3 regions of the Pedomonas sp. V897 genome follow, and region 1 is predicted to be linked to each of the others. Evidence: predicted binding sites of a transcription regulator. Region 1 holds the regulator's gene; each other region holds the start of a gene.
The links. Region 1 encodes LexA, which represses DNA repair genes until DNA is damaged. Its sites were predicted from a motif close to GTTCCNCNCTTGTTCT; they were not measured.
Positions count from the first base shown of each region.

Region 2: ACSJJU_RS04675 (FRG domain-containing protein) is a predicted target of LexA. The motif match lies at 1,839-1,854, and genes of this name have one in related genera.
Region 3: uvrA (excinuclease ABC subunit UvrA) is a predicted target of LexA. The motif match lies at 1,761-1,776, and genes of this name have one in related genera.

Region 1 is NZ_JBPPGG010000002.1:383,293-387,451, reverse strand. Features, by position in the region: gene trpC (indole-3-glycerol phosphate synthase TrpC) at 1-188, shown strand, start outside; gene moaC (cyclic pyranopterin monophosphate synthase MoaC) at 192-698, shown strand; gene ACSJJU_RS07760 (molybdopterin molybdotransferase MoeA) at 700-1,905, shown strand; gene lexA (transcriptional repressor LexA) at 1,961-2,683, shown strand; gene ACSJJU_RS07750 (ComEC/Rec2 family competence protein) at 3,140-4,159, opposite strand, start outside.
Region 2 is NZ_JBPPGG010000001.1:978,710-982,868, forward strand. Features, by position in the region: gene ACSJJU_RS04665 (acetyltransferase) at 53-511, opposite strand; gene ACSJJU_RS04670 (malate dehydrogenase) at 742-1,731, shown strand; gene ACSJJU_RS04675 (FRG domain-containing protein) at 1,978-2,874, shown strand; gene ACSJJU_RS04680 (hypothetical protein) at 3,268-3,693, shown strand; gene ACSJJU_RS04685 (NAD-glutamate dehydrogenase) at 3,830-4,159, opposite strand, start outside.
Region 3 is NZ_JBPPGG010000001.1:207,858-212,016, reverse strand. Features, by position in the region: gene uvrA (excinuclease ABC subunit UvrA) at 1-1,750, opposite strand, end outside; gene ACSJJU_RS01100 (NUDIX hydrolase) at 1,995-2,792, opposite strand; gene aroC (chorismate synthase) at 2,958-4,046, opposite strand.

The DNA.
Region 1 (4,159 bases):
CGGTTGAGCTTGCGGCCATGCTGCCGCAGGGGTATCTCATCGTCGGCGAGAGCGGCCTCAGGACCAAGGCGGATCTGGATCTGCTGGCCAGCCACGGCGTCACCACCTTCCTGGTAGGCGAGTCCCTCATGGCGCAGGCCGACGTGACGGCGGCCACCCGGTCCCTGCTCGGGCTGGCGGCGGAGTAGCCTGTGTCGGGCAACCCGTCCCACACCGGCCTCACCCACATCGGCGCGGGGGGCGAAGCCCACATGGTCGATGTCTCGGGCAAGGCCGCCACGGAGCGCCGGGCGGTGGCGACCGGGCGGATCGTCATGTCGCGGGAGGCCTTCGTTGCCATTCGGGACAACGCCATTGCCAAGGGCGACGTGCTCTCTGTCGCCCGGATTGCGGGCATCATGGCGGCCAAGCGCACCTCGGACCTCATTCCGCTGTGCCATCCCCTGCCCCTCCAGAAGGTGGCGGTGGATTTCGCGCTGGAGGAGCAGACGCCGGCCATAACCGTTTCCGCCATGGTGAAGACGACCGGCCAGACAGGCGTCGAGATGGAAGCGCTGACGGCCGCAAGCGTTGCCCTGCTCACGATCTATGACATGGCCAAGGCGGTGGACAAATCCATGCGGATCGAGGGCGTCCGCCTTCTGGAAAAGACGGGCGGCAAGTCGGGCACCTACAAGGCTGATCAGGCGGAGGCGTGATATGCTGAGCGTGGCGGAGGCGCAGTCCCGTGTTCTGGCTGCGGCGGGCGCGCGCCGGCGTGAGGCCGTCCCTCTGGCCGAGGCGCATGGCCGCTATCTCGCCGAGGATGTGACCGCCCTCCTCTCCCAGCCGCCGTTCCATGCCTCCGCGATGGATGGCTATGCCGTCTGCTTCCGGGACATTGCCCCCGGCATGATCCTGCCGGTCATCGGCGAGGCCATTGCGGGCAAGGCATTCGATGGCACGGTCGAGGCGGGCACAGCCGTGCGGGTGCTGACCGGCGCGCCGATCCCCGAGGGCACGGATACGGTCATCCTGCAAGAGGATGTGGCCTACGAGGACGGGGCCATCCGCATCATGGAGGATCTGCCCGCTGCTCCCGGCCGCCACGTCCGCAAGGCGGGGCAGGATTTCGCGGCGGGGGCCGTGCTGTTGCAGGCGGGCGCGAAGCTCACCGCGCGGGCCATTGCCCTCATGGCGGCAGCGGGGCATGGGACTGCCCCGGTTTACGCCCGGCCGCGTGTTGTGATCGTCTCGACCGGCGACGAGCTGGTGCCGCCGGGCGAGACGCCGGGCCGGGACCAGATCATCAATTCCAACGGCGTCATGCTGTCGTGCCTTGCCCGGGCGGCGGGCGCGGAGGTGCGGGATCTGGGCATCCTGCCGGACCGGCACGACGTGATCCGCGACGCCCTCGCCAAGGCTGCGGCCGAGGCGGACATTCTGGTCACCGTCGGCGGCGCGTCGGTGGGCGACCATGACTATGTGCAGGCGGCGCTGGTCGATGCGGGCGCCACCATCGATTTCTGGAAGATCGCCATGCGTCCGGGCAAGCCCATGATGCTGGGCCGCCTGGGCGACGCGGTTGCCATCGGCCTGCCGGGCAATCCGGTCTCGGCCTATGTGTGTGCCCAGCTCTTCCTGCTGCCGCTGGTACGCCATCTCCTCGGGGCGGCGGCGCCCTTCCCCGCGCCGCTCGAGGCCCGGCTGACGGTGGGTCTGCCGGCCAACGGGCCGCGCGCCAACTACCAGCGGGCGGCGGTGACGGCCGGACCCGGCGGCTGGGAGATCACCCCCTTCCCGGTGCAGGACAGCGCCATGCTCTCCCGCCTCGAGGCGGCAAATGCCCTGCTCATCCGCCCCGCCAACGCGCCGGCCGCGGAAAAAGGGTCTAATGTCGCGTTTCTCCCCCTCAACAACGATTGACGCCCGTGTGGAACTTTCATAGAACGTTCATAGTCTGTTCCACAAGGACTTGGGCATGCTCACCCGCAAGCAACATGATCTGCTGATCTTCATCCATCAGCGCCTCGAGACGACCGGCATCTCCCCGTCGTTCGAGGAAATGAAGGACGCGCTCGGTCTCAAATCGAAGTCCGGCGTGCACCGGCTCATCAATGCTCTGGTGGAGCGCAACTTCATCCGCCGCCTGCCCAACCGGGCGCGCGCGCTGGAGGTGTTGCGTCTGCCGGAAGCGGCGGCTCCCGCCCGGGGCGCCAAGCCGCAGCTGGCGAGCGACCGGGATGCGGCGATTGCGGCCGCTGGCAACGTGGTGCGCGGCAGCTTCGGCAAGCCGAAGGAATCGCCTGCGGCATCGAACTCGGCCTTTGTGGAAATTCCGCTGCATGGCCGCATCGCGGCCGGTGTTCCCATCGAGGCGCTGGAGAGCGACCGTCTGCTGGCCGTGCCTCCGGCCCTGCTTGGCCCGGGCCAGCACTTTGCGCTGGAGGTCTCCGGCGACTCCATGGTGGAGGCGGGCATTCTGGACGGCGACTATGCCATTATCCGCAAGGCCGACCATGCGCTGGACGGCGACATCATCGTCGCGCTGGTGGACGATGGCGAGGCCACGCTGAAGCGCCTGCGCCGCAAGGAAGGCAAGGTGCGGCTTGAACCGGCCAACGCCGCCTACAAGACGCAGGTGTACGACCCCAAGCGTGTCCGCATCCAGGGCAAGCTCGTCGGCCTGATGCGCCGGTACTGAGCCCGGCGACTCCCCGGCTGTCCGGGGCGTGCTTGCAGGGCGCGTCGATCATGGGACACATCGATCGCGGGGCGCATCGATCACGGAACGTATCCACGGAACGTATCGATCGCGGGGTATTGCGTGCCTATCGCAGGAGGGTGTGAGGCCCTCCTGCCGACCCTTCCCGCGATCTCCCTTGTTCTTCCCCTCTTGTTCTTCCCCCTCCTCTTGTTCTTCCCCCTCCTCTTGTTCTTCCCCCTCCTGTTCTCCCTCCTCTTGTTTTTCCCCCTCGTGTTGCTGTTTTCTTGTTCGGGCTGTCCGGTTGATCCGGCCCCTTGCCCTGCCCTGTCAGGCGCCGCCACAGAACCGGCATTTGCACCGCCGTCTGACCGGGCACGTCCCTGAAAACGACGGGGTGCAGGGGTCCGAGACCCCTGCAAACATCCCTTCCCCCTCGCCTCACCCTACCCCATCTCACTGCCCGGCAGCGGCCCAAGGGTGGCGGCCACGGCGGATTTCGGCACCCTCGATGGCGATCCGGCCGTCAGGGCGGACGCGCAGGGTGACCGCGCCGAGGCGGTCGCGCGCGGGGGCGTCCAGTTTCAGAAGACGGGGCGCGCACCAGCGCGGCAGGCGGCGGGGCGCGACGACGATGTCGCTCCCGGTGCAGAGCTGGCGCAAGGCGGGGGCGTCGAGCCAGCCGCGCACAAGCGTGACGGTCCACCAGCGCCCGGCCCGCCACAGGGCGGCCCGGCACACCGTTTCGTGGCAGTCCGGCAGCAGATGCGCGTCCGCCGCGTCGGTGAGCGAGGTGGCGGCGGAGGCGTCCAGCCCGCTTTCCTCCAGCCACATCTCCCGCGTGAAGCCACCCCGGCGCAGGCTGGAGAAGGCCAGGCGTCCGTCGTCAAGCCGCGCCGCGATGAGGGCGCCGTCCCGGCTGACGAACAGGTCGGGCGCGGGGGTGGTCGCGGCCAGCGCCAGCCCGGCGGCAACGGCTGCCGCTCCGGCGAGGCGCAGGCGTGTGCGCCACAGGCAGATCCAGAGCAGGCCGAACATGAGGAGGGCGAAGGCCGCCGTATCCAGCGTCCGCCAATGAACGACCGCCCCGTCCCAACTTGAGACCTCCCGCGCCAGGGCGAGGATGAGCGCGATACCGCCGCGCACCCAGGCGGTTACCCAATCGAGTCCGCCCACGCTCTCGGCGAGCACCGCCGCCATCAGCCCCGGCATCACGACCACGCTCGTCAGCGGGATGGCGATGAAGTTGGCGACGACGCCATAGACCCCGGTCTGGTTGAAGTGGGCGATGGCGATGGGGGCGATCATGGCCTCCGCCACCAGGCTGCTGAGGATGAGCGCCCCGCCCCAGCGCAGCGCCCGCGCGAGGGGGCCGTCGCCCTGCTGGCGGCGCAGCCAGCGGTCGGCAAGGCGCGACTGGTAGAGCGCCACCAGCCCGGTCACGGCCGCGAAGGAGAGCTGGAAGCTGGGGTTCAG
Region 2 (4,159 bases), on a different contig from region 1:
TTGCCAGGAGGGTCCGAGACCCTCCTGCAAAAAACCGAAGAACAATCATCACTTATCGCGAAGGAACGAGCTCTTGCGTCCGCACCATGTGCAGGAGGGGGTAGGGGCGGCCGTCGTCGTCCGTGGGGGAGCGGCCGGTCTCGGTGAAGCCCATCTTCCGGTAGAAGCCGACGGCCTGGTCGTTCTGCTCGTTCACGTCCACCGTCACCACGCCGCAGAGGCGGGCGGCGTGTTCCACCAGCATCCTGCCGAGCCCCGCGCCGCGGTGGTCCGGGTCGATGAACAGGCTGTCGATATGGCTGCCGTTCAACCCCATGAACCCGAGCGGGTGGTCGCTGTCGTCTACGGCGACAACCAGTTGGGCGTGGGGCAGGTAGAGGGAGCCGACGACCCTGTCGATCTCGCGGAAGTCCGCCTCGGCGAGGAAGTGGTGGGTGGCGCGCACCGACCGGCGCCAGAGGGAGTGCAGGTGCGGCACGTCGGCGGGCGCGGACGGGCGAAGTGTTGTCATGGGCGGCACTTTCTGTCGTCTTCTGTCGTGACGGGCGGGCCGGCGGCAGGATCCCCCTTGTCGGGCCTAGCTGAAAAAATAGCCTTGGCCAAAAAAAGACGCATCCCACCCTCCCCCTTTTGCAAAAAGAGGTATAGCAGTGCCCCGGGGCGAACCAGCTGCGAAGCCCCCACGTTCTAGCGCCGGACAATGCAGACCGAAGTTCTCGAGTCGTATGAAAGGATGATGAAATGGCCAAATCCCCTCTCCGCGTAGCCGTCACGGGCGCCGCCGGGCAGATCTGCTACTCGCTGCTGTTCCGCATCGCGAATGGCGATGTCTTCGGCAAGGACCAGCCGGTTATCCTCCAGCTTCTCGACATTCCGCAGTCCCTCAACGCCGTGAAGGGCGTGGTGATGGAGCTTGAGGATTGCGCCTTCCCGCTGCTGGCTGGCGTCACCGTTTCCGACGACGCGAACGAGGCCTTCAAGGACATCGACGCCGCCTTCCTCGTGGGCGCGCGTCCGCGCTCGAAGGGCATGGAGCGCCGCGACCTGCTCGCCGCCAACGCCGCCATCTTCAAGGTACAGGGTGCGGCTCTCAACACCGTGGCCAAGAAGACCGCCAAGGTGATCGTGGTCGGCAACCCGGCCAACACCAACGCCTGGATTCTGGCCCACAACGCGCCGGACTTCCCGGCCGAGAACATCTCGGCGATGACCCGCCTCGACCACAACCGCGCCCTCGCCCAGCTGTCGGCCAAGACCGGCGTCTCCGTCGACTCGATCGAGAAGTTCGTGATCTGGGGCAACCACTCGCCCACCATGTTCGCCGACTACTTCCAGGCCTCCTCGGGCGGCAAGGCCCTGCCGGCGCTGGTGAATGACGAAGCCTGGTACAAGGACACCTTCATCCCGACGGTCGCCCAGCGCGGCACCGCCATCATCGAAGCCCGCGGCGCCTCCTCGGCCGCCTCGGCTGCCAACGCCGCCATCGACCACATGCGCGACTGGTTCCTCGGCTCCAACGGCAACTGGGTGTCCATGGCCATTCCGTCCGACGGCTCCTACGGCATCCCCGAGGGCCTGATGTGCTCGGTGCCGGTGATCACCACCGCCGGCGGCACCTTCGAGCGCGTGAAGGGTCTGGAGCTGAACGAATTCCAGCGCGCCAAGATCGACCGCTCCGTGCAGGAGCTGATCGAAGAGCGCGACGCCGTGCTGGAAATCCTCAACGGCTGATCTGGCACCGGAGCGTTCTGTCTTTCGATTTGCAGGAGGGTCTATGACCCTCCTGGCAACATCCCTTGTCGTTACAGGGACGCGCGCGCGATCAAAGGCGCAGCCTGGGAACGAGAAGGTAAGTGCGAACCGCTCCAAAGGTTACGCCGTCCTGCCCCCGGGCAGGGCGGCGTTTTCGTTTTGTAATACATTGTAAAATTTATATCTTTAAGCTCTCGGGCAAGCAGTCGACAGAGCAAAAAGCCTATGGAAGAAGAGAACGTAGAAAAAATACATATCAAAAACATATCCGAGTTTGTAAATGTAATAGAAAAAATACAATACGATCACGACACCCTAAGATGCTACCGAGGACAATCGTCCCATATATGGCCGTTCATACCCAGTATATACCGAAATGGATATTCTGAATTTGAGGACAAGATATTAATTGAACTTTTCACAGAAATACCAGACGAATTCTCAACAGATAAAACTGCATATCAAAGATTAGTAAGAGCTCAGCACTACGGCCTACCAACAAGACTTCTTGACGTCACAATGAATCCCCTTGTGGCATTATATTTCGCATGCAGCGAGGAAAACGGCAAAGATGGCAAGGTTGCAGTATTTAAATTCAACAGAACAGATTCAAAATTTCCCAATAGCGACACAATTAGCATAATATGCAATATGGCGTTACTAAATTATGAAGAGAAAGAAGAAATAAATAGTTATTTTTTATACTTATATTTCGAGTCCATCGCATCAAAAGAATCATACAGAAAAGTAAACGAAAGATCAAAAGACCTATTTACATCGTTAAAAGCGACTGAAAGACTTTTAAGTTTTATAAGAACAGAAAAACCATATTTTGAAAACAAACTCAAAATACTAGATTTAAATAGATACTATTTTATACACCCTCCTAAAAATAATAGGAGAATAATTGCCCAGTCCGGCGCTTTTATAGCGTCAGGCATACAGACCAGAATAAAATCGCCAGTTGAGCTTGAGATCATCGTGCCATCAACAGAAAAAATTAACATAATAAGGCAGCTTGAAAAACTAAATATAACTCGAAGGTCGCTTTTTCCAGACATTGAAAACATATGTCAAGACATTAAATTAAAATCAGAACACACACTTAATTATTCCAAATAGTCCAATTATTGAGTACAGTTGGGCCGAAGCGACCCAATGTTCCGGCCCTCAACTTTTCAAGATATACAGATTACTGATGTAAACGCAACACAATTCAAACCGGAAATTATTATCATTTTATTATTCATTTATCTTAAAATTACACAAACCCCTCGTTATGCCAAACGTTTTCCTTAAACAATCGATATTTTAAATCTAATTATTTTGGTTTTTAATACATATACTTCGACCCCCTGGTGTAGTTTTATGCTCACATCATGCATCGTTCTGGGATACTACTCCATTTTTTAGACATTAATTTCGAGAAACTGCGAGAAGCTGAAGGCGTTGGCGCAGATGACAGCAGATAACAATGGTTCGCGCGGTCTCCGATCCTGAGAAGGGGATTCTCACATGGATAAGAGAGTATTGGTAGCCGACAGCCATACGCTTCTGCGCCTTCTGGACCAAACCGAGGCCGCGCCGCGCGGGGCCCTGCTGGAATACAATTCCTGTGCGGCCCGCTGGGAGCTGTGGGTGCTGCCGGCGCGAAACGTGGACGCCCGCAGCTTCGACCGCCGGGTCTACGAAGCGCTCAGGCATCACCGCGAACAGTTTCTGGAGATGCGCCTGGGCCTGTCACCTGTCATCGTCCGGGTGCTCCCCGAGAGCCATTCCCTGGTTCCGGCGCTGAATGACCTGTACCGGCTGGAAGGTCTTGGCTGCCGGGTGCTTGGCACGCGCAGGCTGGGGGAATGGATCGTGGAAAACGCCATCCTGCTGCGCTGGGCGACGGAAGAGTCGGTGAACTCCCGCTGGCACCTGCAGGCAATCGCCTGAAAACGGCAAGGGCCGCACTCCGGTTGCCGGAGCACGGCCCTTTTAAACGAACGGGAGGTGCAGGAGGGGAGACCCTTGAATGTGCGCCTCCGCGCACGGGGCCCCTCCTGCAATCAAATCCCCATCCGGTCTCCGCTTACCGCGACAGCTGCTGGCGCACCTGCGAGGCGAGGTGGGTGAGCTTGGCGGTGGTGGCGGGCTTGGAGGCCCGGACGTTGGCGACGAGCGCGCGGATGCGGTCGGCGCAGGGCTCCTGCTCCGCCAGCCACCGCTCGACCGCCGCCTGGGCCGAGCCGCCGCCTGCCGTCTGGACGAGGCGGCGGATCAGCTCGAGGCGCACCCGCTCGAAGTCGTGGGCGGTGCCGGCCAGCAGCAGGCGCTCCCACGGATCGGCGGGCATGAGGCTGGAGGCCATGCCGGCCGCCCAGTCCAGGCCCAGCCGGTCGCCGAGCAGGGTGTAGGCGTG
Region 3 (4,159 bases), on a different contig from region 1:
CTTCGGCGATGATCTCGCCGCCATGCACGCCCGCGCCCGGCCCCATGTCGATCACGTGGTCGGCGGTGCGGATGGCGTCCTCGTCATGCTCGACGACGAGCACGGTGTTGCCGAGGTCGCGCAGGCGCTTCAGCGTCTCCAGCAGGCGGTCGTTGTCGCGCTGGTGAAGGCCGATTGAGGGCTCGTCCAGCACGTAGAGCACGCCGGTAAGCCCGGAGCCGATCTGGCTGGCGAGGCGGATGCGCTGGCTCTCGCCGCCCGACAGGGTGCCGGAAGCGCGGGAGAGGTTGAGGTAATCCAGCCCCACGTTGTTGAGGAAGCCGAGGCGGTCGCCGATTTCCTTCAGCACCTTCTCGGCGATGGTCATCTGCTTGGGGGAGAGTTGCGCCTTCAGGTCCGCAAACCAGACCGCCGCTTCGGCCACCGACATCTCCGTGACCTCGGAGATGGTCTTGCCGCCCACCTTGACCGCCAGCGCCTCGGGCTTGAGGCGCGCGCCGTTGCACGCTTCGCACGGCGCGGACGCCTGGAAGCGGGACAGCTCCTCGCGCATCCACTGGGAGTCCGTGTCGCGCCAGCGGCGCTCCAGATTGTTGAGCACGCCCTCGAACGGCTTCATCACCTGATAGCGCTTGCGGCCGTCCTGGAACACCAGCGGTACAGCCTCGCCGCCCGTGCCGTACAGGATGATGTCGCGGACCTTCTTCGGCAGGTCCTTCCAGGGCGTGTCCGTCGAGAAGCCGAAGTAGTCGGCCAGGCTCTCCAGCACCTGCATGTAATAGGGCGAGGGCGGGTTGGACTTGGCCCACGGCAGGATCGCACCGCCCGCGATGCTCAGCTCCGGGTTGGGCACGGCGAGATCGGCGTCGAAGTAGAGCTTCTCGCCAAGGCCGTCGCAGGCGGGGCAGGCGCCGTGCGGGTTGTTGAACGAGAACAGCCGCGGCTCGATCTCGGGGATGGTGAAGCCGGAGACCGGGCAGGCGAACTTCTCGGAGAAGACGATGCGCTCCGGCTCGCCGTTCTCGTCGGTCTTGCCCGCCATCTCGGCAACGGCGAGGCCGTCTGCCAGCTTGAGGGCGGTCTCCAGCGAGTCGGCGAGGCGGGTAGCGATGCCCTCCTTCACCACGATGCGGTCCACCACCACGTCGATGTCGTGCTTGAACTTCTTGTCGAGCGCCGGAACATCGTCGATGTCGTAGAACTCGCCGTCGACCTTCAGGCGCTGGAAGCCCTGCTTGCGCAGCTCCAGCATCTCCTTGCGGTACTCGCCCTTGCGGCCGCGCACGATGGGGGCCAGCAGGTAGAAGCGGGTGCCCTCCGGCAGCGCCAGGATGCGGTCCACCATCTGGCTGACCGTCTGCGCCTCGATGGGCAGGCCGGTGGCGGGCGAGTAGGGCACGCCCACGCGCGCCCAGAGGAGGCGCATGTAGTCGTAGATCTCGGTGACCGTGCCGACCGTGGAGCGCGGGTTCTTCGAGGTGGTCTTCTGCTCGATGGAGATGGCCGGCGACAGACCCTCGATGTGGTCCACATCCGGCTTCTGCATCATGTCGAGGAACTGGCGGGCGTAGGCGGAAAGGGACTCCACATAGCGCCGCTGGCCCTCGGCGTAGATGGTGTCGAACGCCAGGGACGACTTGCCGGAACCGGACAGGCCGGTGATGACCACCAGCTTGTCGCGCGGGATATCAACATCGACGGACTTGAGGTTGTGCTCGCGTGCGCCACGGATCGAAATATGGGTCAACATGGTTGTGCTTGTTCCATATTTGTTCGTCGAACTCAAGGGGTCAGACGAAGGGCCCCGAAGGGGATGAGTTGCCGCGTGACGCCAATGCTGCGCCCCTCAGGAGACCGGCAGGGAAGGCTGTCGGATGGCGGGCTTCCGGAAAACCGCGCCCCCCGGGAAAAGTCAAGCGAGCCGGGGCGGCAAGGGCGGCAGGGTGCGGCGCTCCGTGGCCCGCTTCGGATCGCCTGCGCGCGGCGCTGCCGTGTCAGAAGCCCCGGTTCAGTTCCATCATGGGAATGGCGGAGCGGGGGTAGCCCGCGTCCTCGTCCACGCAGAACATCTCGACGCCGTCCCGCACCTCGACCCGGCCGGTGATGGGCCGGACCGCGCGGGTGCGCGCAGCCGCCATCACCTCCGCGACGGTGCGGTACTGGGCGAGCCACTCCAGGCTGAAGCGGGTGGGGACGATGATGAGCCACTTGCCGGCCTCGCCCTCGGCAATGGCCTGCGCCGGGCGAAGCCAGACCGAGTCCACCGACTCGCCGCCGTCGTGGGCGGCCGTCTGGTCCTGCGGCGCGGCGGCGACGTAGAACAGGGTATCGAAGCGCTTGGGCGACTCCGGCGGCGTGATCCAGCGGGCAACCGGCACGGCGCGTTCCGCCGCCAGCCGCAGCTGCTGGTCGCGGAGGAAATCGGCAAACGGCAGGGCACCCGAGGCGATGGGTGCGCGGTTGTGGCTGAGCGCTTCCAGCGCCTTGCCCGGGATCAGCGCGCCGTCGCTGGCCCGGTGGGCAAGCAGCACGCCCGCTTCCTCGTAGGCCTCGCGCAGCGCGGCGACGCGGCACGCCGCCTCGAACGGGTCGAGACCATCGAAGCCTTCCGCCAGATCGGTGTGCAGGAGGGCACTGTCCTGCGTGTCCACCTTGCCGCCCGGAAATACCAGCGCGCCCGAGGCGAAGCCGATGGAGCGGTTGCGCACGACCATGAAGACCTCAAGGCCTTCCGGTGTATCGCGGATCAGGAGAAGGGTGGCGGCGGGGACGGGGCGGACAGGCTGACTCATGACGCGAATAGTGGCAACAGCAACCGGGATATTCAAGGAATGGACCCATTTGCCGCAGAACGCCAGCACAGCCGCGCGGGACTGGCATTTGTCGCAGGGGCAAGTCGGCCTCTCCCCGGACGGGGAAAGGCCTGAACGGCAAGGCAAGAGCGCCGGGGTATGCGGTTACGCGCGCGGGACAGCCCCGCACTGGGCGCGGTCGAGCAGCAGGTGATCGGCCAGCACCAGCGCCATCATGGCCTCGGCCACCGGTGCGGCGCGGATGCCGACGCAGGGGTCGTGGCGGCCCTTGGTGACGACTTCGGTTTCCGTGCCGCTGCGGGTGATGGTGGGCACGGGCGTCAGGATGGAGGAAGTGGGCTTGATCGCCATGCGGACCACCACGTCCTGCCCCGTCGAGATGCCGCCGAGGATGCCGCCCGCATGGTTGCTGAGGAACCGGGGCTTGCCGTCCGGCCCGAGGCGCATGGCGTCGGCGTTCTCCTCGCCGCGCAGGCGGGCAGCGCCGAAGCCGTCGCCGATCTCGACGCCCTTGACCGCATTGATGGTCATCATGGCGCAGGCCAGGTCCGAATCCAGCTTGGCATAGACCGGCGCGCCGAGCCCGGCGGGCACGCCCGAGGCCACCACCTCCACCACCGCGCCCAGCGACGAGCCCGACTTGCGGGCGGCGTCCACCATCGCTTCCCAGCGCTTTGCAGCGTCCGGGTCGGGGCAGAAGAAGGGGTTCTCGTCGATGGCGGCATCGTTGAAGTTGGCGCGGTCGATGGCGTCGCCGCCCAGCTCGACGAGGTAACCGCGGATGCGCACGCTCTCGCCCAGCACCTTGCGGGCGACGGCCCCGGCAGCGACGCGGGCCGCCGTCTCGCGGGCGGACGAGCGGCCGCCGCCGCGATAGTCGCGGAAGCCGTACTTGGTGTCATAGGCCCAGTCGGCGTGGCCGGGGCGGTAGGCCTCGGCGATGTTGCCGTAATCCTTCGACCGCTGGTCCACATTCTCGATCATCAGGCTGATCGGCGTGCCGGTGGTACGCCCCTCGAACACGCCGGAGAGGATGCGCACCTGATCCGGCTCCTGCCGCTGGGTGGTGAAGCGGTTCTGGCCGGGGCGGCGCTTGTCGAGGAAGGGCTGGATGTCGGCTTCGGTCAGCGGCAGGCCCGGAGGGCAGCCGTCCACCACCACGCCCAGGGCGGGACCGTGGCTTTCGCCCCACGTGGTGAAGCGAAACACATGACCGAAGCTGTTCCAACTCATGCCTGATCTTCCATCCGTTGCAGCGTAGTGCCCTGCGAGCAGTTTACTTTCTTTTTTTGCAGGGGTCTCGGACCCCTGCACCCCATTCGTTTTACGGCCGTGTTTCCAGTGCG